4 regions of the Enterobacter sp. QK-SA4 genome follow, and region 4 is predicted to be linked to each of the others. Evidence: predicted binding sites of a transcription regulator. Region 4 holds the regulator's gene; each other region holds the start of a gene.
The links. Region 4 encodes sigma-54, which starts transcription at its own class of promoters, with help from an activator protein. Its sites were predicted from a motif close to GTTGGCACANNTTTCGCTNT; they were not measured.
Positions count from the first base shown of each region.

Region 1: glnK (P-II family nitrogen regulator) is a predicted target of sigma-54. The motif match lies at 2,156-2,175, and genes of this name have one in related genera.
Region 2: hypA (hydrogenase maturation nickel metallochaperone HypA) is a predicted target of sigma-54. The motif match lies at 3,230-3,249, and genes of this name have one in related genera.
Region 3: glnA (glutamate--ammonia ligase) is a predicted target of sigma-54. The motif match lies at 4,351-4,370, and genes of this name have one in related genera.

Region 1 is NZ_JBXFXH010000007.1:3,680,888-3,688,201, forward strand. It holds gene tesB (acyl-CoA thioesterase II) at 1-346, shown strand, start outside; gene amtB (ammonium transporter AmtB) at 442-1,731, opposite strand; gene glnK (P-II family nitrogen regulator) at 1,767-2,105, opposite strand; gene AC1VYI_RS19410 (SmdB family multidrug efflux ABC transporter permease/ATP-binding protein) at 2,326-4,107, opposite strand; gene AC1VYI_RS19415 (SmdA family multidrug ABC transporter permease/ATP-binding protein) at 4,100-5,872, opposite strand; gene AC1VYI_RS19420 (Lrp/AsnC family transcriptional regulator) at 5,903-6,361, opposite strand; gene AC1VYI_RS19425 (PLP-dependent cysteine synthase family protein) at 6,474-7,314, shown strand, end outside.
Region 2 is NZ_JBXFXH010000007.1:1,033,667-1,040,980, forward strand. It holds gene hypE (hydrogenase expression/formation protein HypE) at 1-600, opposite strand, end outside; gene hypD (hydrogenase formation protein HypD) at 597-1,718, opposite strand; gene AC1VYI_RS06580 (HypC/HybG/HupF family hydrogenase formation chaperone) at 1,721-1,993, opposite strand; gene hypB (hydrogenase nickel incorporation protein HypB) at 1,984-2,847, opposite strand; gene hypA (hydrogenase maturation nickel metallochaperone HypA) at 2,851-3,201, opposite strand; gene hycA (formate hydrogenlyase regulator HycA) at 3,413-3,877, shown strand; gene AC1VYI_RS06600 (4Fe-4S dicluster domain-containing protein) at 3,948-4,556, shown strand; gene hycC (formate hydrogenlyase subunit 3) at 4,553-6,367, shown strand; gene AC1VYI_RS06610 (respiratory chain complex I subunit 1 family protein) at 6,369-7,292, shown strand; gene AC1VYI_RS06615 (hydrogenase large subunit) at 7,308-7,314, shown strand, end outside.
Region 3 is NZ_JBXFXH010000007.1:17,769-25,082, reverse strand. It holds gene AC1VYI_RS01620 (autotransporter outer membrane beta-barrel domain-containing protein) at 1-2,200, shown strand, start outside; gene typA (ribosome-dependent GTPase TypA) at 2,255-4,078, opposite strand; gene glnA (glutamate--ammonia ligase) at 4,457-5,866, shown strand; gene glnL (nitrogen regulation protein NR(II)) at 6,038-7,087, shown strand; gene glnG (nitrogen regulation protein NR(I)) at 7,099-7,314, shown strand, end outside.
Region 4 is NZ_JBXFXH010000007.1:539,480-546,793, forward strand. It holds gene arcB (aerobic respiration two-component sensor histidine kinase ArcB) at 1-326, shown strand, start outside; gene elbB (isoprenoid biosynthesis glyoxalase ElbB) at 559-1,212, shown strand; gene mtgA (monofunctional biosynthetic peptidoglycan transglycosylase) at 1,209-1,934, shown strand; gene npr (PTS phosphocarrier protein NPr) at 1,974-2,246, opposite strand; gene rapZ (RNase adapter RapZ) at 2,243-3,097, opposite strand; gene ptsN (PTS IIA-like nitrogen regulatory protein PtsN) at 3,143-3,634, opposite strand; gene hpf (ribosome hibernation promoting factor) at 3,717-4,004, opposite strand; gene rpoN (RNA polymerase factor sigma-54) at 4,027-5,460, opposite strand; gene lptB (LPS export ABC transporter ATP-binding protein) at 5,508-6,233, opposite strand; gene lptA (lipopolysaccharide ABC transporter substrate-binding protein LptA) at 6,240-6,794, opposite strand; gene lptC (LPS export ABC transporter periplasmic protein LptC) at 6,763-7,314, opposite strand, start outside.

The DNA of each region.
Region 1 (7,314 bases), 3.1 Mb from region 4:
TACCGCCGAGCCGAAGCGCCAGGTCTGGATCCGGGCTAACGGGACCGTGCCGGAAGATTTCCGCGTGCATCAGTATCTGCTGGGCTATGCGTCAGATTTCAACTTCCTGCCGGTGGCGCTGCAGCCGCACGGCGTTGGTTTCCTGGAAAAAGGGATGCAGGTTGCGACGATCGATCACTCCATGTGGTTCCACCGTCCGTTCAACATGAATGAGTGGCTGCTTTACAGCGTGGAGAGTACGTCAGCGTCGAGCGCGCGTGGGTTTGTGCGTGGGGAGTTTTATACTCAGGACGGCGTGCTGGTCGCGTCTACGGTGCAGGAAGGGGTAATGCGTAATCGCGGGTGATTGTGTACAGCCTGATGCCCTCACCCTGACCCTCTCCCATGGGGAGAGGGAATAAACATTAAAAACGGCAACCGAAGTTGCCGTTTTGCTGTTTATCAGGCGTTATACGCATTCTCGCCGTGGCTGTTGACGTCCAGACCTTCGCGTTCCTGCTCTTCCGGTACGCGCAGACCCACCGTCATATCCGCCAGCTTATAGCCAATGAAAGCGACAACGGCAGACCAGACAACGGTGATTGCAATACTTTCCAGCTGCACCAGCACCTGATGAACCATGGTCACGCCTTCTGCGTAGCCCACGCCACCGAGCGATTTCGCGGCGAAGATACCGGTCATGATACAACCCACGATACCGCACACGCCGTGAACACCAAACACATCGCATGGGTCGTCAACGCGCAGCACACGTTTCAGTGCGGTCACGCCCCACAGACCCGCCAGACCGGACACCAGGCCGACCAGTAGCGCACCACCCACGCCGACATAACCACACGCTGGCGTAATGCCAACCAGACCGGCAATGGCACCCGAACAGGCACCCAGCAGTGACGGTTTACCGCGTACCGCCCACTCGCCAAACACCCAGGAGAGGATTGCACCGGCCGTGGCCACAACGGTGTTCACGAAGGCCAGCGCGGCGATTTCGTTTGCTGCACTTGCCGAGCCGGCGTTGAAGCCAAACCAGCCAAAGTAGAGGATAGCCGTACCGGTAAACACCATCGGCAGGTTGTGCGGTTTGAACGCTTCTTTACCGAAGCCCACGCGTTTTCCAATCAAGTAGGCGCCCACCAGGCCCGCTACCGCGGCGTTGATGTGTACAACGGTACCGCCCGCGAAGTCCAGCGCGCCGTGCGTTGCCAGCAGACCGCCACCCCAGACCATGTGCGCAATCGGCACATAGGAGAGCGTCATCCAGACCACCACGAAGATGAGCACGGCAGAGAAACGAATACGCTCGGCGAGCGCGCCCACAATCAGCCCGACGGTAATACAGGCGAAGGAGCCCTGGAACGCAACGTGGATATACTGATAGAAGCTGCCCATCAGCGCGGTCAGCTCAATATTTTTCAGCATCACCCAGTCGAAGTTACCAAAGAACGCGTTGCCCGTGCCGAACGCCAGCGAGTAACCGTAAACCACCCACAGCACGCAGACCAGTGCGAACGTCACGGCAACCTGCGTCAGCATGGAGAGAACGTTTTTGCCACGGATCAGACCGCCGTAGAACAGCGCAATGCCCGGAATTGACATGAACAGCACCAGCGCGGTGCTGATCATCATAAAGGCGTTATCGGCTTTGTCGACCACCGCAGGGGTAGCAGCCAGCGCCAGGCCCGGCAGCAGCGCCAGCGAACCCAGACCCGTTTTGAGTGTTGCTATCTTCATTTTCTCGATCCCTATCACTGTGTGCCAGGCGTTATTTACAATGCCGCTTCGTCAGATTCGCCGGTACGGATGCGAATGACGCGCTGCAGTTCGGCAACGAAAATTTTGCCGTCGCCAATTTTGCCGGTATAGGCCGCTTTGCTAATGACATCAATGACTTCATCAAGCTGATCGTCAGCAATCGCGACATCAATTTTTACTTTTGGCAGAAAGTTAACGCTGTATTCCGCCCCGCGATAAAGCTCGGCATGACCCTTCTGACGACCAAAGCCTTTCACTTCGGTGACAGTCAGTCCCTGAATACCCATTGAAGACAACGCTTCACGCACGTCTTCGAGTTTGAATGGTTTGATTACAACCGTAACCAGCTTCATAGATCCCCTCCAGTCAGAATTCGGTAATGGCCGCAGCTTACGCAGAAGGTATTGCAAGGGGTGTGCCAGAAATGAAAACGAGGGGGAACGGCGGCGCACAGAGCATTACGCGGCCTTAATAAACGAACAGGTGAAAAAAAACGCACCATGCCGGTGCAGGGTGCGTTTCCGTTTTGCACCAACAGGAATGACTGTTAGCGCGTCGCCTCATTTTGGTGCATCAGGCGCTAAGCGACTCTTCATCACGCACGCTGGCCGCCAGCTCTTCGCCCGCCAGCTGCAGCTGGTACATCTGCCAGTAGCGACCTTTTGCTTCCAGCAGTTCACGGTGGGTACCGCGTTCAACGGCCTGTCCGCGATGCAGCACCAGAATAGTATCGGCATCGACGATGGTGGAAAGACGGTGGGCAATCACCACCAGCGTCGTATGGTCGCGTACGGCGGCCAGCGCCTGCTGGATGGCCTGCTCGGTGCCGGAGTCAATACTGGCCGTCGCTTCATCCAGAATCAGTATCTGCGGGGTTTCAATCAGCACCCGCGCCAGCGCCAGAAGTTGCTTTTGCCCGACGGAGAGATTGTTCCCTTGCTCGCCCAGTTTGGTATTGATCCCATCGCTAAACCCGCGCGCCAGCTCTGCAAGCTGCACTTTTTCCAGCACGTCCCAGACCTGCTCCTGGGAGTAGTCTCGGCCAAGGGTCACGTTCGCGTAGAAAGTATCGGCCAGCACGACCGGATCCTGCTGCACCATCGCGACGCCTTTACGCAACACGGTGTGGCTGAGAGACGCGAGCGGGCGCCCGTCGAGGCGGATTTCGCCGTGCGTGACCGGGTAATAGCCCATCAACAGGCTGGCGAGCGTGCTCTTACCGCTGCCGGTATGCCCCACCAGCGCCACGAAACCGCGCGACGGAACGTCAAGCGTGATGTCCTGCAGCACCAGCCGGTCTTCGCGATAGGCAAACGAGACGTTATCAAAGGCGATAGTCCCGCTTTGCAGAGGACGCTCGTCATTGCCGTAGGCCTGGCGCGGCCTGTCCATCAGCTCAAACACGCGCTCACCGGCGACCACCGCCTGCTGCAGCATCGATTGCTGGGTGGTAAGCTCTATCAACGGCTCGTTAAGGCGTCCGAGATAGCTGATAAACGCGTACAGCACGCCCACTTCAATCGTACCGTTTGAGCTCAGCCCGAAGAGCATCAGCAGCCCGCAAAGCACCAGCGCCGAGAAAAGGCTCAGCAGCGGACGCAGCAGGAAACCATCAAGCCGCAGCGTCTGCATACGCGCCATGTAGTGCGAACGGCTGGCTTCCCCCATGCGTTCGCCAAAGCGGGCCTGCTGGCGGAACTGCTGGATGACGCTCATGCCGTTGATCACTTCATTGAAGCCATCGTTGATGTCGGCCAGATACGCGCGCACCCGACGCACGATTGGCGTGCTGTAGCGCTGGTAAATGACCATGACAATCAGCACCGCCGGGAAGATGGTGATCGCCACCAGCGCCATGCGCCAGTCGAGGCTGAACATCGCCACCAGCATCGCGCCAATCAGCGCCGCGCTGCGTAACACCGTCGCGACCACGGTAACGTACAGATCGCGGATCACCTCGGTATCGTTGGTCACGCGCGAAATCACCTGCCCGACCGGCTGGATATCAAACTCGCTAAGCGGCTGGCGAAGCGCCGCGTCCATCACATCCGTACGCAGCTGCTGAACAACGCCCACGGCTGCGCGGTTAAACAGCAGCGACTGAGCATAGTGCAGCCCTGCCGCCGCCAGCTGCAGGCCAACGTAGGCCACGCCTAAACCCGCCACCAGCCCAAGCGGAAGGTAGCTTTTGGCGACCATGTTGTCGATAAAATAGCTGATGAGCAGCGGACCGCTCACCTCAGCAATCGCCGCTATCCAGAGTAAAAGCACGGCCACGGAGAGCGGTTTACGCCACGGCGAGCCGTAGGCCAGCAGACGCTTGAGCGTCGGCCACATCGTTCCGAGCTTACGCATTGGCGGCCTCCTCATCCTGCTCCGGCGCATCGTCCAGCGCCGCCTCAAGCTGTTGATAGCGGTACATATCGCGATACCAGCCCGGCTGCTCGGCAAGCGTTTCATGCTGACCGCGCTGGGCAATGTGCCCGTGCTGTAAGACCACAATTTCGCTGGCTTCGGTGAGCGCCGACAAACGGTGGGCGCTGATAATCACCGTGCGTCCGTCACCCCACTGGCGAAGGTTATGCAGGATCTGATGCTCGGTACGGCCGTCCACGGCGGAAAGCGCATCATCCAGGATCAGGATTTCAGCATTCAGCAGCAGCGCGCGGGCAATGGAGATACGCTGCTTTTGCCCGCCGGACAGCATAACGCCGCGTTCCCCAACTTCCGTTTCGTACCCCTGCGGCAGACGCAAAATATCATCATGTACGCTGGCCAGACGCGCCACATGTTCAATCTCGTCCTGCGTCGCCCCAGGGCGTCCCAGGGCAATGTTGTTCGCCACGGTGTCCGAAAATAAAAACGGCGTCTGGCTGACGACCGCCAGGCGACCGCGCCACTCGTCCAGCAGCAGTCTGGTCAGGGGAATATCGTGGAAGCGGATATCGCCTTCGGTGACGTCAAAGTGGCGCTGAAGCAGAGAGAGCACGGTACTTTTGCCGGATCCCGTCGGGCCGCAGATGCCCAACATTTGCCCTGGCTGCAGGGTAAAGCTGACGTTCTCCAGCACCGGATGCTCCGTATGCGGATAGACAAACTTGCGGACGTCGACGGTCATGACGCCGCGCCCTTCCGGTACGGCTTCACTGCCGTCGATGACCACCGGCGCTTCGGCCAGCATGGCGCGAATTCGGCTGTAGGCGGCGCTGCCGCGCTCCACGATGTTAAACATCCAGGCCAGCGCCAGCATCGGCCAGATCATGAGACCCAGATACATCGCAAAGCTGGTCAATTGCCCCAGGGTAAGCGTGCCCTGCACCACCATCCAGCTTCCGCCGCCAATGGCCAGCATATTTGCCATGCCGATTGCGATATAAATCGTCGGGTCAAAACGGGCGTCGATACGCGCGACGCGCATGTTTTTCGCCCCCGTGTCTGCCGCATCGGCGGCAAACAGCGCAGACTGACGGTCTTCCAGACCAAACGCTTTGATCATGCGGATGCTGGTCATGCTCTCCTGGGTGCGATCGTTCAGCGACGAAAACGCCGCCTGGGCCAGCTTAAAGCGCTCGTGCAGCTGTTCGCCATAGCGATTGATCGCCAGCGCCATGATCGGCATCGGCAGCAGGGCAAGCAGGGTCAGCTGCCAACTGATCTGTGTGGACATCACGATCAGCACCGCGCAGCCCATCACCAGCGAGTCCACCAGCGTCAGCACCCCTTCCCCGGCGGCAAAGACCACGCGATCGACGTCGTTCGTCGCACGGGCGATGAGATCCCCGGTGCGATGACGCAGATAAAATTCGGGATGCTGTCGGCTCAGCTGGCGGTAAAAATCTTCACGCAGCTCAACGGCCAGCTGATAGGACGCACCAAACAGCAGCACGCGCCAGACGTAGCGCAGCAGATAAACAATGACCGCCGTCAGCACCAGCGTGCCGACCCACATCAACACCCGTGCGGTGGTGTAATGCTGTTCGGTGACGCCATCCACGACGTATCCCACCACTTTCGGCGGGATCAGCTGCAGGATGGCAATAATAATAAGCAGGGCGACTGCACCGAGGTAGCGTTGCCACTCCCGACGAAAGTACCAGCTTAATTGGGCAAATAATCGCACGCGGTTTGTTCCTGAAGGTATTTTACGAAGTTATTCAATGGGTAATGCTGTGGTGTATTTAATCTGTTCCATGGCGAAGCTTGAGGTGACGTCCGACAAACCCGGTACGCTGTTCACCAGCCGCTTGTAGAAATCATCATAGCGCTTCATGTCGGCCACCTGGACGCGCATCAGGTAATCATACTCTCCGGCCATACGCCAGAAACCGAGCACCTCGGGCATCTCAGACACCTGAGTAACGAAGCGGCAATACCACTCGCTGCTGTGATGTTGGGTTTTTATCAGCACAAATGCCGTCAGCCCAAGCCCCAGCTTTTCGGGATCTAACAACGCGACGCGCCCCAGAAGAATGCCGTCATCTTCCAGCTTCTTAAGGCGCTTCCAGCACGGAGTGGTGGTCAGATTAACGGCATCTGCCAGCGCCTGCAAAGAGAGGGTACAGTCATTTTGCAGCAATGAAAGGAGCTTGCGGTCAATTTTATCTAGCATACCCACCTCACAGAGAAAATTTTTCTCTCTTCATTCTATTTTAAAGGCCAGATAGCAACAATTTTTTCTGTGCTTTTCGCTATCCTAGGCACAAAATAACAAACGGATAACGATGATGAATAGCACCTGGGTTAAACATGCGATCAGCGAAATCAATGCCGACTATCAGCGCTCGGCGGATACGCACCTGATTCGCCTTTCCCTGCCGGGATTTGACGGCATTCAGCTCTATCTGAAAGATGAAAGCACTCATCCCACCGGCAGCCTGAAGCATCGCCTGGCGCGTTCGCTGTTTTTATACGGTTTATGTAACGGCTGGATTAAAGAAGGCACCACTATTATTGAATCTTCGTCCGGTTCAACGGCGGTGTCCGAAGCCTATTTCGCCCGCCTGCTGGGTCTGCCGTTTATCGCGGTGATGCCGTCCTGCACCGCAAAACGCAAAATCGAACAGATCGAATTTTACGGCGGACGCTGCCACTTTGTGGAAAGCGCCTGCGAAATCTACGCCGCCTCCGAAATGCTGGCCCGCGAGCTGAACGGCCACTATATGGACCAGTTCACCTTCGCCGAGCGCGCGACGGACTGGCGCGGCAATAACAACATTGCCGACAGCATTTTCCGCCAGATGATCCACGAACCGCATCCGGTTCCGTCCTATATCGTCATGAGCGCCGGTACCGGCGGCACGTCAGCCACGATCGGACGCTACATCCGCTGTCAGGGCTACGATACCCAGCTGATGGTGGTTGACCCGCAGAACTCCGTGTTCCTCGACTACTGGCAAAACCGCGATGCCGGTCTGCGCAGCCCGGTGGGCAGTAAAATTGAAGGGATTGGCCGCCCGCGCGTGGAGCCCTCTTTCATCCCCGACGTCGTGGATGAGATGATGCGCGTACCGGATGCCGCAAGCGTGGCAACGGCGCACTGGCTGGAAACGCAGCTGGGCCGCA
Region 2 (7,314 bases), 490 kb from region 4:
GCAGTCACTGCGCAGTTCCCCGTCCAGCCCCAGACCTTCGCGCAGGTTAAGGATGGTCGCCCCGTGGCAGCCCAGCGTTCCGGTCACGATCAGCACGTCGCCCACGCTAAGCCGCTGCGCCGCCCAGTGAATATCGGCGGGGATCGCGCCCATGCCGGCGGTGTTGATAAATAGCTTGTCGGCCGCGCCGCGCTGCACCACTTTTGTATCGCCGGTGACGATAGCTATCCCGGCCTCGCGTGCGGTCTGCGCCATGCTGTTGACCACTGTCGTGAGCGTCTCCATCGGTAATCCCTCTTCGAGGATAAACCCGCAGGAGAGGTAGCGCGGAACGGCACCGCTGACCGCCACGTCGTTGGCCGTGCCGCAGACGGCGAGCTTGCCGATATCGCCGCCGGGGAAGAACAGCGGGTCAATCACGTAGCTGTCGGTGGAGAAGGCCAGCCTGTCGCCCTGCGCGGTGAGGGTGGCGAGGTCAATGCGCGCCTGGTCTTCCTGTTCGGCGAGCCAGGGGTTGTTGAAGGCTTCCATAAACAGCCGGTTAATCAGCTGCTGCATCGCCTGTCCGCCGCTGCCGTGCGCCATTTCAACCGTATTCATGCTTCACTCTCCTGGTTGCGATACTGATACCACGCGGCACACGCCCCTTCGGAGGAGACCATCAGCGCGCCAAACGCCGTTTGCGGGTTACAGGTATTGCCAAATAACGGGCATTGATGAGGTTTGCATTTACCGGTGAGAACTTCGCCGCAGCGGGCCCGGGGATCGTCGCAAACCTGCTGCGGCTGCGGGCGAAAATGCGCTTCGGCGTCGAACGCGCGATAGGCTGACGTCAGGTGCACGCCGGATTCGGCAATCAGCCCCAGACCACGCCACTCGCTGTCGCCCTCAACGCTGAACACGTCGGCGATCGCCTGCTGCGCCCGTTCATTTCCCGCATCCGGCACCACGCGGCGGTACTGGTTTTCCACCGCGCTCAGGGCCGCTATTTTCTGCTCAACCAGCATGGTCACACCTTGCAGTAGATCAAGTGGTTCGAAACCAGCGACCACTAACGGACGATTGTACTGTTCAGCGATAAAACCGTAGGCGTCTGTGCCAATCACCATGCTGACATGCCCCGGTGCCAGAAAGGCATCAATGCCGTTTCCCGGCTCTTCCAGCAGGCTGCGCAGGGTGGGGATGAGCGTAATGTGCTGGCAGAAGAAGAAAAAATTCCCGACGCCGCGCGCTTTCGCCTGCTGCAGCGTGATGGCGGTGGCGGGCATGGTGGTTTCAAATCCCAGGCCAAAAAACACCACCCTGCGCGCGGGGTTGTCCTCCGCCAGCGTCAGGGCATCCATCGGCGAATAGACGATCCGGATGTCGGCCCCGCGCGCTTTCGCCTGCAGCAGCGAGCCGTTTTTCCCCGGCACGCGCATCGCGTCGCCAAAGGTGCAGAAAATGACGTCGGGCTGGCTGGCAATTTCGATGCAGCTGTCGATGCGCCCCATCGGCAGCACGCACACCGGGCAGCCGGGGCCGTGGATAAACTCGATGTTCTCCGGCAGCAGCTGGTCGAGGCCAAATTTGAAGATGGCGTGCGTATGTCCGCCGCACACCTCCATGATCCGCAACGGGTTTTCCGCCGTGTATTCCAGCAGCGCCGCGCGCGTTTTCAGGTGCCCGATAAGCTGCAGCACCTGCTCCGGCGCGCGGTATTCATCAACGTAACGCATGGCTAACGCTCCTCGCCGTACAGCAGCGCGCCCACGTCAGGCTCCACGTCGAACATGTTTTGCAATGCATCCAGCGTGTCGCGGGCTTCCGCTTCGTTAATCACGCTCATGGCAAACCCTACGTGGACGAGCACCCACTGGCCGAGACGCGATGCGCCCGTTTCATCGCTGCTGCCCACCAGCGTCAGGTCCACGTCGCGCAGGATGCCGCAGACCTCCACTTTGGCCTGGTTCCCGTCAATGGAATGGATTTGTCCCGGTACACCTATGCACATCGTTCACTCTCCAGCCAGTTCAGCCAGGCTTCCATGCCGTCGCCGCGCGTGGCGGAGACCAGCAGGATCTCAATCTCCGGGTTCACTTCCCGGGCGCAGGACAGGCACTTATCCACGTCGAAGTTCAGGTACGGAAGCAGGTCAACTTTGTTCAGCAGCATGATAGACGCGGCGGCAAACATATGCGGGTACTTCAGCGGTTTGTCTTCGCCTTCGGTCACCGAAAGCACCGCCACCTTGTGGCGTTCGCCCAGATCGAAGCTCGCCGGGCAGACCAGGTTGCCGACGTTTTCAATAAACAGAATGCCGTTATCCGCCAGCGGAAGACGTGGGGCGGCGTCGGCAATCATCTGCGCATCCAGGTGGCAGCCTTTGCCAGTATTGACCTGAATCGCCGGGGTGCCGGTTTCGCGAATGCGCGCCGCGTCGTTAACGGTTTGCTGGTCGCCTTCAATCACCGCGCAGGAGACGCGCCCGTTCAGGCGTTTGAGCGTTTCCGTTAACAGCGTGGTTTTGCCGGAGCCGGGGCTGGAGACCAGGTTCAGCACCAGCTGTTTGCGGGCGGCAAAGCGCGCGCGGTTGCGGGCGGCGATCTGGTTATTTTTGTCCAGCACGTTGATTTCCACCTCCAGCATCTGGCGCTGGCTGATGCCCGGCGCGTGGGTACCCGCTTCGCCGTGGCCGTAGTGTAGATCGCCCGCAGCGGAGCGTTGCGGGGCGAAGGTGATACCGGTCAGCGCCGCAGCAGGCCGCGGGGCAGGCGAAAAGGGCGCGGAGCGAAACGCGGAATGGGGACGGTGTTCATCCCCTTCTATATACAGGTTGCCTTCGGCGCAACCGCAGGTGCTACACATACTTTACTCCTTCTCGATTTCGAGGCGTTGGATCTGCATGCCGTCGTCCGCCACGATGCGAAGACCGGTGCTCTGACACTGCGGACAGCGCTGAACCTTTGATGACAGCAGGGTGACGTACTGCTGGCACTGCTCGCACCAGCACTCAGCCTGCTGCTCTTCGATATGGAGCTCGCAGCCTTCCGCCAGCGTGCCGCGACACACCAGCTCAAAACAGAAATTCAGGGCGCTGGGCTCAACGCAGGAAAACGCCCCGACTTTCAGCCAGACGCCGGTGACGCGCTTCGCGTGGTTTTGCACTGCCTGCTGTTCGATAAGTTCCAGAGCCCGCTGGCAGAGGGTGATTTCGTGCATGACGCCTCCTCAATGAATTGCGCCATTGAATGCAATAACGGTGCCAGCTTGATTTTTGTTAAGGCGTGACGATGTCAACGCTGTCGAAATGACACGTCGACACCGCGGCGTTGACAGCAGTTTTGTAATTAAATCTATTTAAAATCAGTAAGATAAAAACTGGCATGGAATCTGCTTAACAGCCGCTATCTCCATTAAACGGATACCTTCTATGACTATTTGGGAAATCAGCGAAAAAGCGGATTACATCGCGCAGCGTCATCAGCAGCTGCAGGACCAGTGGCACCTCTACTGCAACTCTCTGGTTCAGGGCATAACCCTCTCGAAAGCGCGTCTTCACCACGCGATGAGCTGCGCGGCGCAGGGCGACATGCGCTTCGTCCTGTTCGGCCATTTCATCATCAACGTTACCCTGGCGGATAACTTCAACAGCCACACCATTGAGTACCACCTCGAGACAAAAGACGGCGAAAAACAGTGTATTGCGAAGGCGCAGCTGATGGCCGACGGCATGGTGGACGGCCACGTCAGCAACCGCGATCGCCAGCAGGTGCTGGAGCACTATCTGGAAAAAATCGCGCCGGTCTATAACGGCCTGTACGCCGCCGTTGAACACGATCTCCCGGTCAACCTGAAGCAGCTGATGGATGGAAATACCTCAGCGAACGTGGCCTGACTCCTGCGTGTCGAGAAGTGTCGACAAGACAGTTTTTCGTCAAAAATGACTATCACCAGAGGATAACCCGGTGAACCGTTTTGTAATTGCTGACTCGACGGTCTGTATTGGCTGTCGAACCTGTGAGGCGGCGTGCTCGGAAACGCATCGCCTGCATGGGCTGCAGTCCATGCCGCGCCTGCACGTCATGCGTAATGAAAAAGAGTCTGCCCCGCAGCTCTGCCATCACTGTGAAGACGCCCCCTGCGCGGGCGTCTGCCCTGTGAATGCCATCACCCGCGTTGATGGCGCTGTCCAGCTGAACGAAAGCCTGTGCGTAAGCTGCAAGCTGTGCGGCATTGCCTGCCCGTTCGGCGCGATTGAATTTTCCGGCAGCCGTCCGCTGCATATTCCGGCGAACGCCAACTCGCCAAAAGCCCCGCCCGCGCCACCGGCTCCGGCACGCGTAAGCACGCTGCTGGACTGGGTGCCCGGCATTCGTGCCGTTGCGGTGAAATGCGACCTGTGCAGCTTCGATGAGCAGGGTCCGGCCTGCGTGCGCACCTGCCCGACTAAGGCGTTGATTCTGGTTAACATTCGCGACATCGCCCGTACCAGCAAGCGTAAACGCGAGCTGACCATCAACAGTGATTTTGGCGACCTTTCTCTGCTACAGGCGCTTAACGAGGGGGCGAAATGAACGCGGCGATGATGATTACCAGCGCGGTAGCCTGTTTTGCTGGCGCCGCTGTTCTGGCGCTGATCTTCTCATTCCATAAAACCCTGAGCGGCGCGATCGCCGGGCTCGGCGGGGCGGTGGCTAGCCTGATGACGCTGGCAGCAGGCGGCGTTGTCCTGCTCGGCGGCCAGTCCGCTGAGACCGTGATGCCGCTGATTCGCCACAACGTGGAGATCGCGCCCCTGAACGCCATCTGGCTGGTGACGTTTGGCCTGTGCGGACTGTTTATCAGCCTGTTCAATATCGACTGGCACCGCCATCCGCACGCCAGGGCTAACGGCCTGCTGGTTAACCTGCTGATGGCGACTGCGGTCTGCACCGTTATCGCCAGCAATCTCGGCGCGCTGGTGGTGATGGCGGAAATCATGGCGCTGTGCGGCGTGTTCCTGACGGGCTGCAGCGCCTCCGGCAAGCTGTGGTTTGCGCTGGGACGCCTCGGAACGCTGCTGCTGGCGCTGGCCTGCTGGCTGGTGTGGCAACGCTTTGGCACGCTGGACTTCGCTGCGCTCAACGGGCATCCGCTGGGGAACGACGTCTGGCTGCTGGGCACGCTCGGCTTTGGCCTGCTCGCTGGCATCATCCCGCTGCACGGCTGGGTGCCGCAGGCGCATGCGAATGCCTCCGCGCCCGCCGCCGCGCTGTTTTCTGTGGTGGTGATGAAAGTGGGTCTGTTCGGGATTCTGGTGATTACGCTGACCGGCGGACAACCGCCGCTGTGGTGGGGCGTCGTGCTGCTGATTGCGGGAATGGTCACCGCGTTCGTCGGCGGCCTTTACGCGCTGATGGAGCACAACATCCAGCGTCTTCTGGCGTACCACACGCTTGAAAATATCGGCATCATCCTGCTCGGCATTGGCGCGGGGGTGACCGGGCTGGCGCTCAACCAGCCGGCGCTGATTGCCGCCGGGTTTATCGGCGGTCTTTATCACCTCGTCAACCACAGCCTGTTTAAAAGCACGCTGTTCCTCGGCGCGGGAAGCATCTGTTTCCGCACCGGCCATCGGGATATCGAAAAGCTGGGCGGGATTGGCAAAAAGATGCCCGTCATTTCGCTCGCCATGCTGGTGGGTCTGATGGCAATGGCCGCGCTGCCGCCGCTGAACGGCTTTGCCGGGGAGTGGGTGATCTACCAGTCCTTCTTCGCGCTCGGCCAGAGCGACGCATTTATTGCACGCCTGCTCGGCCCGCTGCTGGCGGTCGGTCTGGCGATAACCGGGGCGCTGGCGGTGATGTGTATGGCGAAAGTCTACGGCGTGACCTTCCTCGGCGCGCCGCGCACCCGCGAAGCGGAAAACGCCTGCTGCGCACCGTTGTTGATGGGCGTGAGCGTGGTCGCGCTGGCGCTGTGCTGCATCGCGGGCGGCGTCGCCGCGCCGTGGCTGCTGCCGCTGCTGGGCAACGCCATTCCGCTGCCGCTGACCGTGGCGAATACCACCGTCTCTCAGCCCATGATAGCGCTGCTGCTGATTGGCGCACCGCTGCTGCCGCTCGTCCTGATGCTGTTCTTCAAGCGCGACCGGCTCGCCTCCCGCTCGCGCGGAGCGGCGTGGGCCTGCGGCTACGAACACGAACAGTCGATGGTCATCACCGCCCACGGTTTTGCCATGCCGGTGAAGGAGAACTTCGCCGGCGTGCTGAAGCTGCGCCACTGGCTGAACCCGGTGGGCTGGGTACCCGGCTGGCAGAGCGCCGCCGCGCCCGCGCTGTTCCGCCGTCTGGCGGTCATCGAGCTGGCGGTGCTGGTGGTCATTGTGATTTCACGAGGAGCCTGACATGAGTCTGTTACTGGCAATTCTTCAGGCGCTGGTGCTGTTCGCCGCTGCGCCGCTGCTTTCGGGCATCACGCGCGTGGCGCGCGCCCGGATGCACAACCGTCGCGGGCCCGGGGTGCTCCAGGAGTACCGCGATCTCTTTAAACTGCTCTCCCGTCAGAGTGTGGCCCCGGACGCCGCAGGCTGGGTCTTCCGCCTGACGCCGTTTGTGATGGTGGGCGTGATGCTGACCATCGCCACCGCGCTGCCGGTGGTGACGGTGGCGTCGCCGCTGCCCGTGCTTGGCGATCTGATCACGCTGATTTACCTCTTCGCCATCGCCCGCTTCTTCTTTGCGATTGCGGGCCTGGACACCGGGAGCCCGTTTACCGGCATCGGTGCCAGCCGCGAGGCGATGCTCGGCGTGCTGGTCGAGCCGATTCTGCTGCTGGGGCTGTGGGTTGCCGCGCAGGTCGCGGGTTCCACCCACATCAGCTTTATCACCCACACCGTTTACCACTGGCCGGTGTCCCGCTCGATCCCGCTGGTGCTGGCGCTGTGCGCCTGCGCGTTCGCCACGTTTATTGAGATGGGCAAACTGCCGTTCGATCTGGCGGAAGCCGAGCAGGAGCTGCAGGAAGGGCCGCTTACCGAGTACAGCGGCTACGGCTTCGCGGTGCTGAAGTGGGGCATCAGCCTCAAACAGCTGGTGGTGCTGCAGATGTTTGTCGGCGTCTTCTTCCCGTGGGGGCAGATGACGCACTTCTCCGCGGGCGGTCTGATGCTGGCCGTCGTGGTTGCCGCCTTCAAGCTGCTGGTCGGCGTGCTGGTGATTGCCCTGTTCGAAAACAGCATGGCGCGCCTGCGTTTTGTGGAAACGTCGCGCATCACCTGGGCCGGTTTTGGTTTTGCATTTTTAGCGTTCGTCTCCTTGCTGGTGGCGTGATTAAAGAGAGTATTTATGTCTG
Region 3 (7,314 bases), 520 kb from region 4:
TCGTACCAACCAGAGCGGCTCATACGTCCGGCTGGGAGATGTGGCGACCATCGAAACGTTCGGCACATCGGCCTATGGCCTGTATGCAGGCTCTGCGTCAAAAATTGAGCTAGGCAAAAGCGCGACGATTACCACCGACGCGGCCAGTGCCTCCGGGGTTTATTCTACCGGCTCGTCAACCATCACCCTTGATGAAGGCGCCACCATTACGACCAACGGTGCCAGTGCGCATGGCGTCTACGCTTACACCGGTGCGGTGAATCTGGGAGATAACGTCACCATTGCGGTAAACAGCAGCGAGAAAACCAGCAGCTCCGCGCAGGCGCCGCACGGGATGTATGCCTGGTCGCGCGGCATGATAGCGCTCGAGGGTGGTGCCACCATTACCACCGCAGGCCAGCGCGATAACGGTAGCTATGCCCTGAACGCCAGTAACGGCGGGGTGATTGATGCGTCCACAGGAGGCAAGTTCATCCTCAACGGCGATATCCTTTCCGCAGGCGGCGTCGCGGCCACCAGCACGCTTCCGGCACAAAACAGTACTATTACGCTGACTATGGATGACAACTCCCTGTGGAACGGGGCTTCCTTCATTGAGAGCAACGCCGCGGGTACCGGTACTATCGCACTAACGATGAATGATGCCGTCTGGAATCTGCGCGACAGCTACACGCTGACCAGCCTGACGCTGAATGCGGGCGGCACGATTAATTTCCAGCATGCAGAGGACGCGGCGTGGCAAACGCTGATCATCAAGGATGATTTTATCGGCAACGGCGGCAAGCTGGTTTTCAATACCGTGCTGTTTGACGACACTTCGGAAACGGACAAACTGATCGTTGAAGGCAACACCTCCGGTCAGACCGGGGTGGAAGTGAACAACATTGGCGGTGCCGGCGCGCAAACCGTAGAAGGGATTGAAATTGTCAGCGTTGGCGGCAACTCAGAGGGGACGTTTGAGAAGGCCAGCCGTATCGTGGCAGGGGGCTATGACTATAACGTTGTGCAAAAAGGTAAAAACTGGTTTTTGACCAGCCTGGTTGAACCTGTTGACCCGCCAGTCGACCCGATAGACCCACCTGTTGACCCTGTAGACCCGCCTGTTGACCCTGTAGACCCACCTGTTGACCCTGTAGACCCGCCAGTCGACCCGGTCGATCCGCCCGTTGATCCGGTGATTCCGCCGCAGGAACCGATCCCCCCTGCCGCACCACCGAAAAGCGAGCATCAGTATCGCCCGGAATTTGGAAGCTATCAGGCGAACAGCTATGCGGCAAATACGCTGTTTATGACCCGCCTGCACGATCGTCTGGGTGAAACGCAGTACACCGACATGCTCACTGGCGAGCATAAAGTAACGAGCCTGTGGATGCGTAACGTCGGCGGTCATACGCGTTTTAAAGACAGCAGCGGCCAGTTAAATACCACCGCCAATCGCTACGTGCTGCAGCTGGGTGGTGATGTCGCCCAATGGAGCACCGACGGTCTGGACCGTTGGCATCTTGGCCTGATGGCGGGCTACGGCAACAGCCAGAGCCGGAGCGCTTCCAGCCTGACCGGATACCACTCGCGCGGTGAAGTGAATGGCTATAGTGTCGGTCTGTACGGTACCTGGTACGCAAACGACGCGGATAAAAGTGGCACCTACGTTGACAGCTGGGTGCTGTATAACTGGTTCGACAATAAGGTGATGGGGCAGGACCAGGCGACCGAGAGTTATCGCTCCAGCGGGGTGACCGCCTCTGTAGAAGCTGGCTATAGCGTTAAGGTGGGCGAAAGCGGCCGCAACAGCTACTGGATCCAGCCGAAAGCGCAGGCCGTTTGGATGGACGTGCATGCTGACGACCATCGCGAACGCAACGGCACGCGGGTGAAAGACGAAACCCAGGGGAACGTGATGACACGCCTCGGCGTGAAGGCCTACATCAGCGGACATAACGCGATTGACGACGGTAAGTCACGGGCCTTCCAGCCGTTTATTGAAGCGAACTGGATCCACAATACCCAGACCACGCGCATCCGCATGGATGACGTTAGCAATGAAATGCGTGGAACGCGCAATATCGGTGAACTCAAGACCGGCGTAGAGGGGCAGATTACGCCGAAGCTTAGCGTATGGGGCAACGTGGCTCAGCAGATAGGCGATAAAGGCTACAGCGATACGCAGGGAATGCTGGGGGTGAAATACAGCTTCAAATAACAACAAAAAAGCCGCTGAGAAATCAGCGGCTTTTTTTATTACGGATTAACCGTATTAGTCTTCTTTCGCACCGCGCATAGCACGTTTACGATCGTTCTCGGTCAGGTGACGTTTACGGATACGAATTGACTGTGGAGTCACTTCTACCAGTTCATCATCATCGATGAATTCCAGAGCCTGCTCCAGAGTCATCTTGATCGGTGGAACCAGAACCGTTGCTTCGTCAGTACCGGACGCACGCATGTTGGTCAGTTTCTTACCGGTCAGGCAGTTTACGGTCAGGTCGTTAGAACGACTGTGAATACCGATGATCTGGCCTTCATAAACTTCAGCACCGTGACCCAGGAACAGCTTACCGCGATCCTGCAGACCGAACAGCGCAAACGCAACAGCTTTACCCTGACCGTTGGAGATCAGTACGCCGTTGTTACGCTGGCCCACTTCGCCCGGACGAACGTCGTCGTAGTGGCTGAAGGTGGAGTACAGCAGGCCGGTACCGGAGGTCATGGTCATGAACTCAGAACGGAAGCCGATCAGGCCACGGCTTGGGATCACGTAGTCGAGACGTACGCGGCCTTTGCCATCTGGATTCATGTTTTTCAGGTCGCCTTTACGCTCACCCAGAGCCTGCATCACAGAACCCTGATGCTGCTCTTCAACGTCCAGCGTTACGTTTTCGAATGGCTCTTGTTTACGGCCGTCGATCTCGCGGAAGATTACTTTCGGACGGGAAACCGCCATTTCGAAACCTTCACGACGCATGTTCTCAATCAGAACAGACAGGTGCAGCTCGCCACGACCAGAAACGCGGAATGCATCAGCATCTTCGGTTTCTTCAACGCGCAGCGCAACGTTGTGCACCAGCTCTTTGTTCAGGCGGTCAAGGATCTGACGAGAGGTAACGAATTTACCTTCTTTACCACAGAACGGAGAGGTGTTGACGTTGAAGAACATGGATACGGTTGGTTCATCAACGGACAGGGCTGGCAGCGCTTCGACGTTCTGCGGATCGCAGATGGTGTCGGAGATGTTCAGTTCACCCAGACCGGTGATAGCGATGATGTCGCCCGCTTCCGCAACGTCACTCTCGATACGCTCAAGACCCAGGTGAGTCAGTACTTTACCGACTTTACCGTTACGGGTTTTGCCTTCGCTATCGATGATAGTAACCTGCTGGTTAGGCTTCACTTTACCGCGCTTGATACGACCAATGCCGATTACGCCAACGTAGTTGTTGTAGTCGAGCTGAGAGATCTGCATCTGCAGGGTGCCGTCGAGATCGACGTTTGGTGCAGGAACACGGTCAACAATCGCCTGATACAGCGGGGTCATGTCTTCAGCCATGTCTTCGTGGTCCAGACCTGCGATACCGTTCAGCGCAGATGCGTAAACGATAGGGAAGTCCAGCTGCTCGTCGGTCGCGTCGAGGTTAACGAACAGGTCGAAGACCTGGTCAACAACCCAGTCAGGACGCGCGCCAGGGCGGTCAACTTTGTTGATAACAACGATTGGCTTCAGACCATGGGCAAAAGCTTTTTTGGTCACGAAGCGCGTCTGTGGCATTGGGCCATCCATTGCGTCAACGACCAGCAGAACGGAGTCTACCATGGACATTACACGTTCAACTTCGCCACCGAAGTCGGCGTGCCCTGGGGTATCAACGATGTTGATACGGTAGTCATTCCATTTAATCGCGGTGTTTTTCGCGAGGATGGTAATCCCACGCTCTTTCTCCAAATCGTTGGAGTCCATCACGCGTTCTTGGGTTTCGGCACGCGCATCAAACGTACCGGATTGCTGCAGCAGCTTGTCGACCAGGGTAGTTTTACCATGGTCTACGTGCGCGATGATGGCGATGTTACGCAAATTTTCGATCACAACTTTGCCTCAGGCATTTAGAAATAGCGCGTTATTGTACACGGATTAATCGCACTACAAAACAGGATCACAAACATCCCCCGCAAACAAGTATCGCAGAGATGCTTTGTGATCGCTTTCACGGAGCGGTAAAAGGGCACTTTAACGTAAATTGCACCAATATGGTGCTCAATGTTCACATTGAAGCACTATACTGGTGCAACAAATCCATTGTGGTGCAGCCCTTTTGCACTATGGTGCGCATGATAACGCCTTTTTGGGGTGATTTAAAAGTTGGCACAGATTTCGCTTTATAAAAAATACATGGCATCAGCCAGTACAAACAGAAATTGAAGACCTCGTTACCACGACGACAATGACCAATCTGGAGAGTTAAGTATGTCCGCTGAACACGTTTTGACGATGCTGAACGAACATGAAGTGAAGTTTGTTGATCTGCGCTTCACCGATACCAAAGGTAAAGAACAGCACGTCACAATCCCTGCTCATCAGGTGAACGCCGAATTCTTTGAAGAAGGCAAAATGTTTGACGGCTCCTCCATTGGTGGCTGGAAAGGCATTAACGAATCCGACATGGTTCTGATGCCAGACGCGACCACTGCGGTCATTGATCCGTTCTTCGAAGAACCAACCCTGATCATCCGTTGCGACATCCTCGAGCCAGGCACGCTGCAGGGCTACGACCGCGACCCACGTTCTATCGCGAAACGCGCTGAAGAGTACCTGCGTTCTACCGGCATCGCAGACACCGTTCTGTTCGGGCCAGAGCCAGAATTCTTCCTGTTCGATGACATCCGCTTCGGTGCCTCTATTTCTGGCTCCCACGTGGCTATCGACGACATCGAAGGTGCATGGAACTCCTCCACCAAATACGAAGGCGGTAACAAAGGTCACCGTCCTGGCGTGAAAGGCGGTTACTTCCCGGTTCCTCCGGTCGACTCTGCACAGGACATTCGTTCCACTATGTGTCTGGTGATGGAAGAGATGGGTCTGGTTGTTGAAGCTCACCACCACGAAGTGGCTACTGCTGGTCAGAACGAAGTGGCAACCCGCTTCAACACCATGACCAAAAAAGCGGACGAAATTCAGATCTACAAATACGTTGTGCACAACGTTGCGCACCGTTTCGGTAAAACCGCGACCTTCATGCCAAAACCAATGTTTGGCGATAACGGTTCCGGTATGCACTGCCACATGTCTCTGTCCAAGAACGGTACCAACCTGTTCTCTGGCGACAAATATGCCGGTCTGTCCGAGCAGGCGCTGTATTACATCGGTGGTGTTATCAAACACGCTAAAGCGATCAACGCCCTGGCGAACCCAACTACGAACTCCTACAAGCGTCTGGTCCCGGGCTACGAAGCGCCAGTGATGCTGGCCTACTCTGCACGTAACCGTTCTGCTTCTATCCGTATCCCGGTGGTGGCTTCTCCTAAAGCGCGTCGTATCGAAGTTCGCTTCCCGGACCCAGCGGCTAACCCATACCTGTGCTTCGCAGCACTGCTGATGGCCGGTCTGGACGGTATCAAGAACAAGATCCACCCGGGCGAAGCGATGGACAAAAACCTGTACGACCTGCCGCCAGAAGAAGCGAAAGAGATCCCACAGGTTGCTGGCTCTCTGGAAGAAGCCCTGCAGGCGCTGGACGCAGACCGCGAGTTCCTGACTGCAGGTGGCGTATTCACTGACGACGCTATCGATGCTTACATCGCCCTGCGTATGGAAGAGAACGACCGCGTGCGTATGACTCCACACCCGGTTGAGTTCGAACTGTACTACAGCGTTTAATAAAAGTTGTTTTACCCGGCGTGATAAACGCCGGGGGTAGTTGCCGTGGAAACTTTTAGCCCATCTCCGGATGGGCTTTTTTCTCCACCAACAACCTGATCTCACGCGCTTTTTACGCCGAAAACGCTATACTGCACTAAATTAGTGCAAACGACTCCAGGAGACTGCTGAATGGCAACTGGCACGCTGCCCGATGCTGGGCAGATCCTCAATTCTTTGATTAACAGCATATTGCTGGTCGATGACGAGCTGGCCGTTCATTACGCCAACCCGGCCGCGCAGCAGCTGCTCGCCCAAAGCGCACGTAAACTGTTCGGCACCCCGCTTCCTGAACTCCTGAGCTATTTTTCGCTGAATATTGGCCTGATGCAGGAAAGTTTGCAGGCTGGCCAGGGGTTTACCGATAACGAAGTCACGCTGGTGATCGACGGGCGCTCGCACATTCTGTCGTTAACCGCGCAACGTCTTCCCGATGGTCTGATCCTGCTGGAAATGGCGCCGATGGATAATCAGCGTCGACTTAGCCAGGAGCAGCTTCAGCATGCGCAGCAGATTGCCGCCCGTGATCTGGTGCGCGGTCTGGCGCATGAAATCAAAAACCCGCTGGGTGGATTACGCGGCGCGGCGCAGCTTCTGACCAAGGCGCTGCCCGATCCCGCGCTGGCGGAATATACCAACGTCATCATTGAGCAGGCGGACCGTCTGCGGAATCTGGTAGACCGTCTTCTCGGTCCGCAGCAGCCGGGAATGCACGTCACGGAAAGCATCCATAAAGTGGCTGAGCGGGTGGTGAAGCTCGTCTCAATGGAGCTGCCAGAGAACGTCACGCTAGTACGTGATTACGACCCAAGCCTGCCGGAACTGGCCCATGACCCGGACCAGATTGAGCAGGTCCTGTTGAATATTGTGCGTAATGCCCTGCAGGCGCTGGGGCCTGAAGGCGGTGAGATTATTTTACGCACCCGCACCGCCTTCCAGCTCACGTTACACGGCGTGCGCTACCGGCTGGCCGCCCGAATCGACGTTGAGGATAACGGGCCCGGCATTCCATCGCATTTGCAGGACACCCTGTTCTACCCGATGGTAAGCGGTCGCGAAGGCGGAACCGGCCTGGGCTTATCCATTGCCCGCAGTTTGATCGATCAACACTCCGGGAAAATTGAATTTACCAGTTGGCCGGGACATACCGAGTTTTCGGTTTTCCTGCCGATTAAAAAATAAAGGTGACGTTTATGCAACGAGGGATAGTCTGGGTAGTCGATGACGATAGCTCCATCCGTTGGGTGCTTGAACGCGCGCTCACAGGGGCAGGATTAAGCTGCACGACGTTTGAGAGCGGCAGCGAAGTGCTCGACGCACTCACCACCAAAACGCCAGATGTTCTGCTTTCGGATATTCGTATGCCGGGCATGGACGGGCTGGCGCTGTTAAAGCAGATCAAACAACGC
Region 4 (7,314 bases):
TGGAGCAGTACATCGATCTGGTCGGCCCGAAACTGATTACCGATGGTCTGGCGGTGTTCGAAAAAATGATGCCGGGCTATCTGAGCGTGCTGGAATCAAACCTGACCGCCCGGGACCAGAAGGGCATTGTCGAAGAAGGACATAAAATTAAAGGAGCGGCCGGCTCGGTCGGCTTACGCCATCTGCAGCAGCTGGGTCAACAGATTCAGTCGCCTGATTTACCTGCATGGGAAGATAACGTGGGTGATTGGGTTGAAGAGATGAAACAAGAGTGGCAAAACGATGTGGCGGTGCTTAAAGCCTGGGTCGACGCCAGAAAAAAATGACCCCGGCTTAACCGGGGTGCGCGAATACTGCGCCAACACCAGGGAAATCGTGGCTGCGCCTGTTTTATAAAGTTATTTTCGAAAGGGCGCTGCCTGAAAAATTTAGGCCGCACGCAGATAAGATAGCAAATCTTAAATGGTTTGTTACATGAATCAGTGAAATGTGTGAAGCATAGCGTTTTAATCAAAATTATTAATGTGCTTCAGCAAGTTGCAGAAAAGGATTGTCATGATGAAAAAGATTGGTGTCGTGCTGAGCGGATGCGGTGTTTACGATGGTTCTGAAATACATGAAGCCGTAATCACGCTGCTGGCCCTGGCTAAGCAGGGAGCAGAGGTTATTTGTTTTGCGCCAGACAAAAATCAGGCGGATGTGATTAACCATCTGACCGGCGAGCCGATGGCAGAGACCCGTAATGTACTGATTGAAGCCGCACGTATTGCGCGAGGTGATATCCATCCTCTTATTCAGGCAGACTCTACAGAGCTTGATGCGCTCATTGTGCCGGGTGGGTTTGGCGCGGCCAAAAATCTCAGTACCTTTGCTGCGCAGGGGGCGGAGTGTCAGATCGATCCTCATCTTAAAGCGCTGTCGCAGGCCATGCATGCGGCAGGAAAACCGCAGGGCTTTATCTGCATCGCGCCGGCAATGCTGCCCAGGATTTTTGATTTCCCGCTGCGGCTGACTATCGGGACGGATATTGATACCGCGGAGATCGTGGAGGAAATGGGGGGCGAGCACGTTCCTTGCCCGGTTGATGACATTGTGGTTGATGAAGATAACAAAATTGTCACCACGCCAGCGTATATGCTGGCGAATAATATCGCTGAGGCGGCCTCAGGTATTGAAAAGCTGGTGGCTCGCGTGCTGGTGCTGACTGAATGAGGCGTAAATTTGCCGCAGGCGCAGGAGTGAAACGTTTTCTCTTGCGCATCGTACTTGTGCTGGCGGTATTCTGGGGAGGCGGGCTGGCTTTATTCAGCATTATGCCGGTTCCGTTCTCTGCCGTTATGGTTGAGCGCCAGCTTAGCGCGTGGTTCAGCGGCGATTTCGGCTACGTTGCCCACTCTGACTGGGTGAGCATGGACGAGATCTCACCGTTCATGGGGCTGGCGGTCATCGCGGCGGAGGACCAGAAATTCCCGGAGCACTGGGGGTTCGACGTGGCGGCCATTGAGAAGGCGCTAGCCCATAACGAACGCCATGAAAACCGCGTGCGCGGTGCGTCAACCTTGTCGCAGCAGACGGCCAAAAATCTGTTTCTGTGGGATGGTCGAAGCTGGTTGCGAAAAGGGCTGGAAGCGGGGTTGACCCTGGGAATGGAAACGGTCTGGAGCAAAAAACGCATTCTGACCGTCTATCTGAACGTCGCTGAGTTTGGCGACGGCATATTTGGCGTGGAAGCTGCCGCACAGCGGTATTTCAATAAGCCAGCCAGCCGTCTGAGCATGTCAGAAGCGGCGCTACTGGCCGCTGTGTTACCGAACCCTATCCGCTTTAAGGCTAGTGCCCCATCAGGGTACGTGCGAAGCCGTCAGGCGTGGATTATGCGCCAGATGAATCAGCTGGGTGGAGAGGGGTTTATGCAGCGTAATAATCTTATGTAGAGCGGGTAAGCGCAGCGCTACCCGCCTGAATAGCAGACCTTAATCTTCGTCGAACCCTGCGTTAAACAGGGCAATCACCGCCGCCAGAGCTTCCTCTTCCTGAGGACCGGTGGCTTCAACCTCAATCTGGCGCCCTTTGGCGGAATCCAGCATCAGCAGCGCAATCACGCTGTTCGCTTCCGCTTCGGTACCTTCGTCATTCCGCAGCAGAACCTCGGCATCGAAACCCTGCATCAGCTCGAACAGCTTCATCGCCGGGCGTGCATGCATACCCAGCTTATTGGTGATCTCAACGGTTTGTTTTACGGTCATGTTTTACGTTTTTCCAGCGTGCGATGACGGGACTGAACGTTCTTCCCGCGCGAGCGGAAATAGTCGGCCAGCTGTTCGGCGATATAAACCGAACGATGTTTACCGCCGGTACAGCCAATCGCCACCGTCAGGTAGCTACGATTGTTTGTCTCCAGCATAGGTAACCATAGCTCAAGGTAGCTTCGCGTCTGGTAGATAAAATTGTGTACTTCTGTGTGCCGGTCGAGGAACGCCGCCACCGGCTTATCCAGACCGGTCATTGGACGCAGCTTCGGATCCCAGTGCGGGTTCGGCAGGAAGCGCACGTCGAAAACGTAATCCGCATCGATTGGAATACCGTGCTTAAAGCCGAAGGATTCGAACACCATCGTCAATTCGCGCTCGCGTTTACCCAACAGCCGGGTACGCAGCATTTCCGCCAGCTCGTGAACGGACATCTCAGAGGTGTCGACAATCAGGTCGGCACGGGAACGCAGCGGTTCCAGCAGGTCGCTCTCTTCATCGATAGCGCTCTCCAGAGAGAGGTTCTTGCTGGATAGCGGGTGCAAGCGACGGGTATCGCTGTAGCGGCGGATCAGCGTATTGCGGTCTGCATCAAGGAACAGCAGCTGAGGCGAGAACGCGTCAGGCAGGTTGCTCATGGCCTGTTCGAAGATCTCTGGCGATTCAGGCATGTTGCGAACGTCGATACTGACGGCGGCAGAGGTTTGTCTCTCCGCCAGCGTGCGGGCCAGGTCGGGTAACAACACGACCGGCAGGTTATCGACGCAGTAAAAACCCATGTCTTCCAGGGCGCGCAGAGCAACGGATTTCCCCGACCCTGAACGACCACTGACAATCATCAGCACCATGTTCCGTTTCTCCTCAGGACAACAGATGTGAAGGCCATCTCCTGGTTATGCATCATCCTGATTGCCTTCTGCTTCAGTGATAATTTGATAGAGCTCTTCATCACTTTGGGCCGAGCGCAGTCGACGGCAAATGGTTTTATCGGCCAGACGTTTTGCGACCAGCGACAGCGTATGCAGATGGGTTTTTGTCTGGTCAGCGGGCACCAGCAGCGCGAAGAGGAGATCGACGGGCTGGTTATCAATGGCATCGAAAGCGATGGGTGTTTCAAGCTGCACAAACACACCAACGGCACGCAGGGTATCCTCTTCCAGTTTGCCGTGCGGGATCGCGATGCCGTTGCCGATACCGGTACTGCCCATTTTTTCACGGGTCAGAATCGCTTCGAACACCACCTGCGGCGGCAGGCCCAGCTGTTTGGCAGCCAGTTCACTGATGATCTCCAGCGCACGTTTTTTGCTCTGGCAGTGAACCGCACTGCGGGTACATTCCTGGTTAAGGACATTGCTCAGTTGAAGAGCGGAATCGTTGTTCATCATAATTTCACCTAAGCGCTAACTGTACAAATGGCCTGTTGTGTTTCACAACAGGCCGTCCTGCACCCGTTAACTGCCCGGACAATTAGTGTTGTTTCAGTTTATCTTTATGTTTATTGAGCTGTCGTGCAAGCTTATCAATCAAGCCGTCGATAGCAGCGTACATGTCTTGCCCTTCCGCACTGGCATGCAGTTCACCCCCGTTAACATGCAGGGTGGCATCCGAGATATGAGTCACTTTCTCCACTTTCAACACAATATAGACCTGATTGATCCTTTCGAAATACTGCTCGAGTTTTGCAAACTTCGCGTTCACGAAGTCACGTAAAGCCTCAGTAATTTCGACGTTTTGTCCAGTGATGTTGAGCTGCATAGTGTCTTCCTTATCGGTTGTGTCAGACCAGCTGTTTACGCTGGTTGGACGGCGGAATGGATAAAGACTCTCGATACTTCGCAACAGTACGACGTGCCACCATAATACCCTGATCGGACAGCATGGTGGTTAACTTACTGTCGCTTAGTGGCTTCGCGGGGTTCTCCGCGGCGATTAACTTCTTCACCAGGGCACGAATGGCCGTTGACGACGCTTCGCCGCCGCCCTCGGTATTCACATGGCTGGAGAAGAAATACTTAAGCTCAAAAATACCGCGTGGACTGTGCAGATACTTCTGCGTGGTGACACGGGAAATGGTTGATTCATGCATCTCGACGGCCTGGGCGATATCCGCCAGTACCATCGGTTTCATATACTCTTCGCCCTGCTCAAAGAACGCCTGCTGCTGTTCGACAATACAGCGGCTGACGCGTAGCAGCGTATCATTTCGGCTCTCCAGACTTTTGATCAGCCATCGCGCTTCCTGAAGATTGCTGCGAATATATTGATTGTCGGAGTCGTTACGCGCGCTGGTGCACATGGAGGCATACTGCTGGTTGATTTGCAGGCGAGGGATGCTGTCTGAGTTCAGTTCAACGACCCAGCGGTCATTGTGTTTTCTGACCAGCACGTCCGGGATGACGTACTCGGGCTCGCTGGTCTGGATCGACTGTCCCGGGCGCGGATCGAGCGACTGGATCAGATTCACCGCTTCTTTCAGCACCTCTTCCTTCAGCCGCGTGACGCGCATCAGGCTGCGGAAATCGTGGTTGGCCAACAGATCCAGATGATCGCTGATGATTAAGCGCGCCTCGTCGATCCATGGCGTCTCTTTGCTGAACTGAGAAAGCTGGATCAGCAGACAGTCACGCAGATCTTTTGCGGCCACGCCTACCGGATCGAAACGCTGGATGCGCTTCAGAACGGCTTCGACTTCCTCAAGCTCAATCTCGTCGTCGCCCATGCTTTCCAGAATATCGTCCAGCGTGACGGTCAAATAGCCGGTGTCGTCAACGGCATCAACAATGGACGTGGCAATCGCACGGTCGGTATCGGAGAAGGGGGTGAGTTCCACCTGCCACATCAGGTAATCCTGCAGCGACTGGGTGGTCTCTCCCTGATAGACCGGTAGCTCATCATCCTGGTAGTCTGCACGCGTACCGGAAGGGGTTCCGGCGGTGTAGATTTCATCCCAGCTGGCATCCAGCGGAAGCTCGTCGGGCATCTCTTTTTGTTCGAGTGCATCCGCGGTGTCGAGCGCTTCTGTATCCTGTGACTGCTGAGTATCTACCTCGTCATGAAGATCGGTTTGTTCCAGCAGGGGGTTGCTGTCCAGCGCCTGCTGGAGCTCCTGCTGAAGTTCTAACGTGGACAGCTGCAACAGGCGAATTGCCTGCTGTAGCTGCGGCGTCATCGCCAGTTGTTGGCTGAGCCTTAATTGCAAACCTTGCTTCATGTTCAGAGCATTTTTCTCCGGTTCGGCGTTACGTTACCTCTACCCTATCAGAGTCTGAAGTCTTCCCCAAGATAGACGCGCTTAACATGATCGTCTTCGAGGATCTGCTGCGGCGTACCGTGGGCGATCAGATTGCCCTGGCTCACAATATACGCGCGTTCACACACGGCCAGCGTTTCACGGACGTTGTGGTCGGTGATCAGTACGCCAAGCCCGCTGTCACGCAGGTGTTCAATGATGCGTTTAATGTCGATAACCGAGATCGGGTCAACGCCAGCAAACGGTTCATCCAGAAGGATAAATTTCGGGTTTGCGGCCAGCGCACGCGCAATCTCAACGCGACGGCGTTCACCCCCGGAGAGTGCCTGACCGAGGCTGTCGCGCAGATGCTCAATGTGGAACTCTTCCATCAGCTCGTTGGCACGATCCTGACGCTGCTCGCTGGTCAGATCGTTACGAATTTGCAGGACCGCCATCAGGTTATCGTAAACGCTAAGACGACGGAAAATGGAGGCTTCCTGCGGCAGGTAGCCGATCCCGCGACGCGCGCGCGCGTGCAGCGGCAGAAGGCTGATGTCTTCATCGTCAATGATAATGTTGCCGGCATCGCGCGGCACAATGCCAACGACCATGTAGAAGGTGGTGGTTTTACCCGCACCGTTAGGGCCGAGCAGCCCTACAATTTCGCCGGAGTTGACGGTCAGACTGACATCTTCTACGACACGGCGGCCCTTGTAGGCCTTCGCGAGATTTTTTGCAGTTAATGTTGCCATAACGAATTAGTTACTCTTCTTCTGTGCCGGGGCCTGGCCTTTGCCTTTGTCCTGCAGCTGCGACGGAACCAGTACGGTCGTGACGCGTTTGCCTTTCTCGCTGGAAGCCTGCATTTTTTGCTCTTTCACCAGATAGGTGATCTGGTCGCCGGTAATGTTGCTGTCCAGCTGTTCCAGATACGCGTTTCCGGTCAGGATGACCAGGTCCTTCGCCAGCTCATAGTGCATATGCGAGGCGTGACCTTTCACCGGCTTGCCGTTGTCCTGCATCTGGTAGAAGGTTGCCGGGTTGCCGTAACCATCAATGATCTCTTTGCCCTGCTCGCCACCCGGACGGGTCACGACCACTTTGTCGGCGTTAATTTTGATGGTGCCCTGAGTCATGACGACGTTACCCGTGAAGGTGACGACGTTGCCCTGCATATCGAGAGACTGGGTATCAGACTCGATATGGATCGGTTGGTCGGTATCGCCCGTTACAGCAAGCGCGGGGAGACTGGTCGCCAGCATCGCGCTGGCGATAATTACTTTAAGGCTGAGTTTGTTTGTTTTGAATTTCATAGGAGGTTCTAACCTTTTCAATCAGCTCGGCGTTCTTGCTGCGTAAGTTCCCGCGCATTCTCAAACCGCTGGAATTAAATGTTGTGCCATACAGTGTGACCAGATCCTGCGAGGTCACGTCCTGGGTTACCAGGTTAATCTGGGCATTATCCGTCGTAATTTTTCTCAGTTGCGAGTCAGCGGTCAGGGCGTTGACTTCAACGTGACCATACAGATAAAGCATACGGTCATTTGTCAGTTTTGCCCGATCTGACTTAATTGACCACGTCGGCACTTTGTCCTTATCAAATGTGGTCATGACAGGCTGGGTAAACCACGAAATACCGTCATCTGAAAAATATTCAACATGCTGGGCAATCAGGCGATAGTTAAGCGCGCCTTCCGGGCTGTAGACCACGGTGTCGCTGTGATCGCTTTTATAGGTTGGATCGTTATTGTTGACCACTTCCGTTTGCGTATCGTCGCGATCGGCAAGGTTCACGCCAATCAATACCAGTGCGAAAAGCGAAAGCAAAATGAT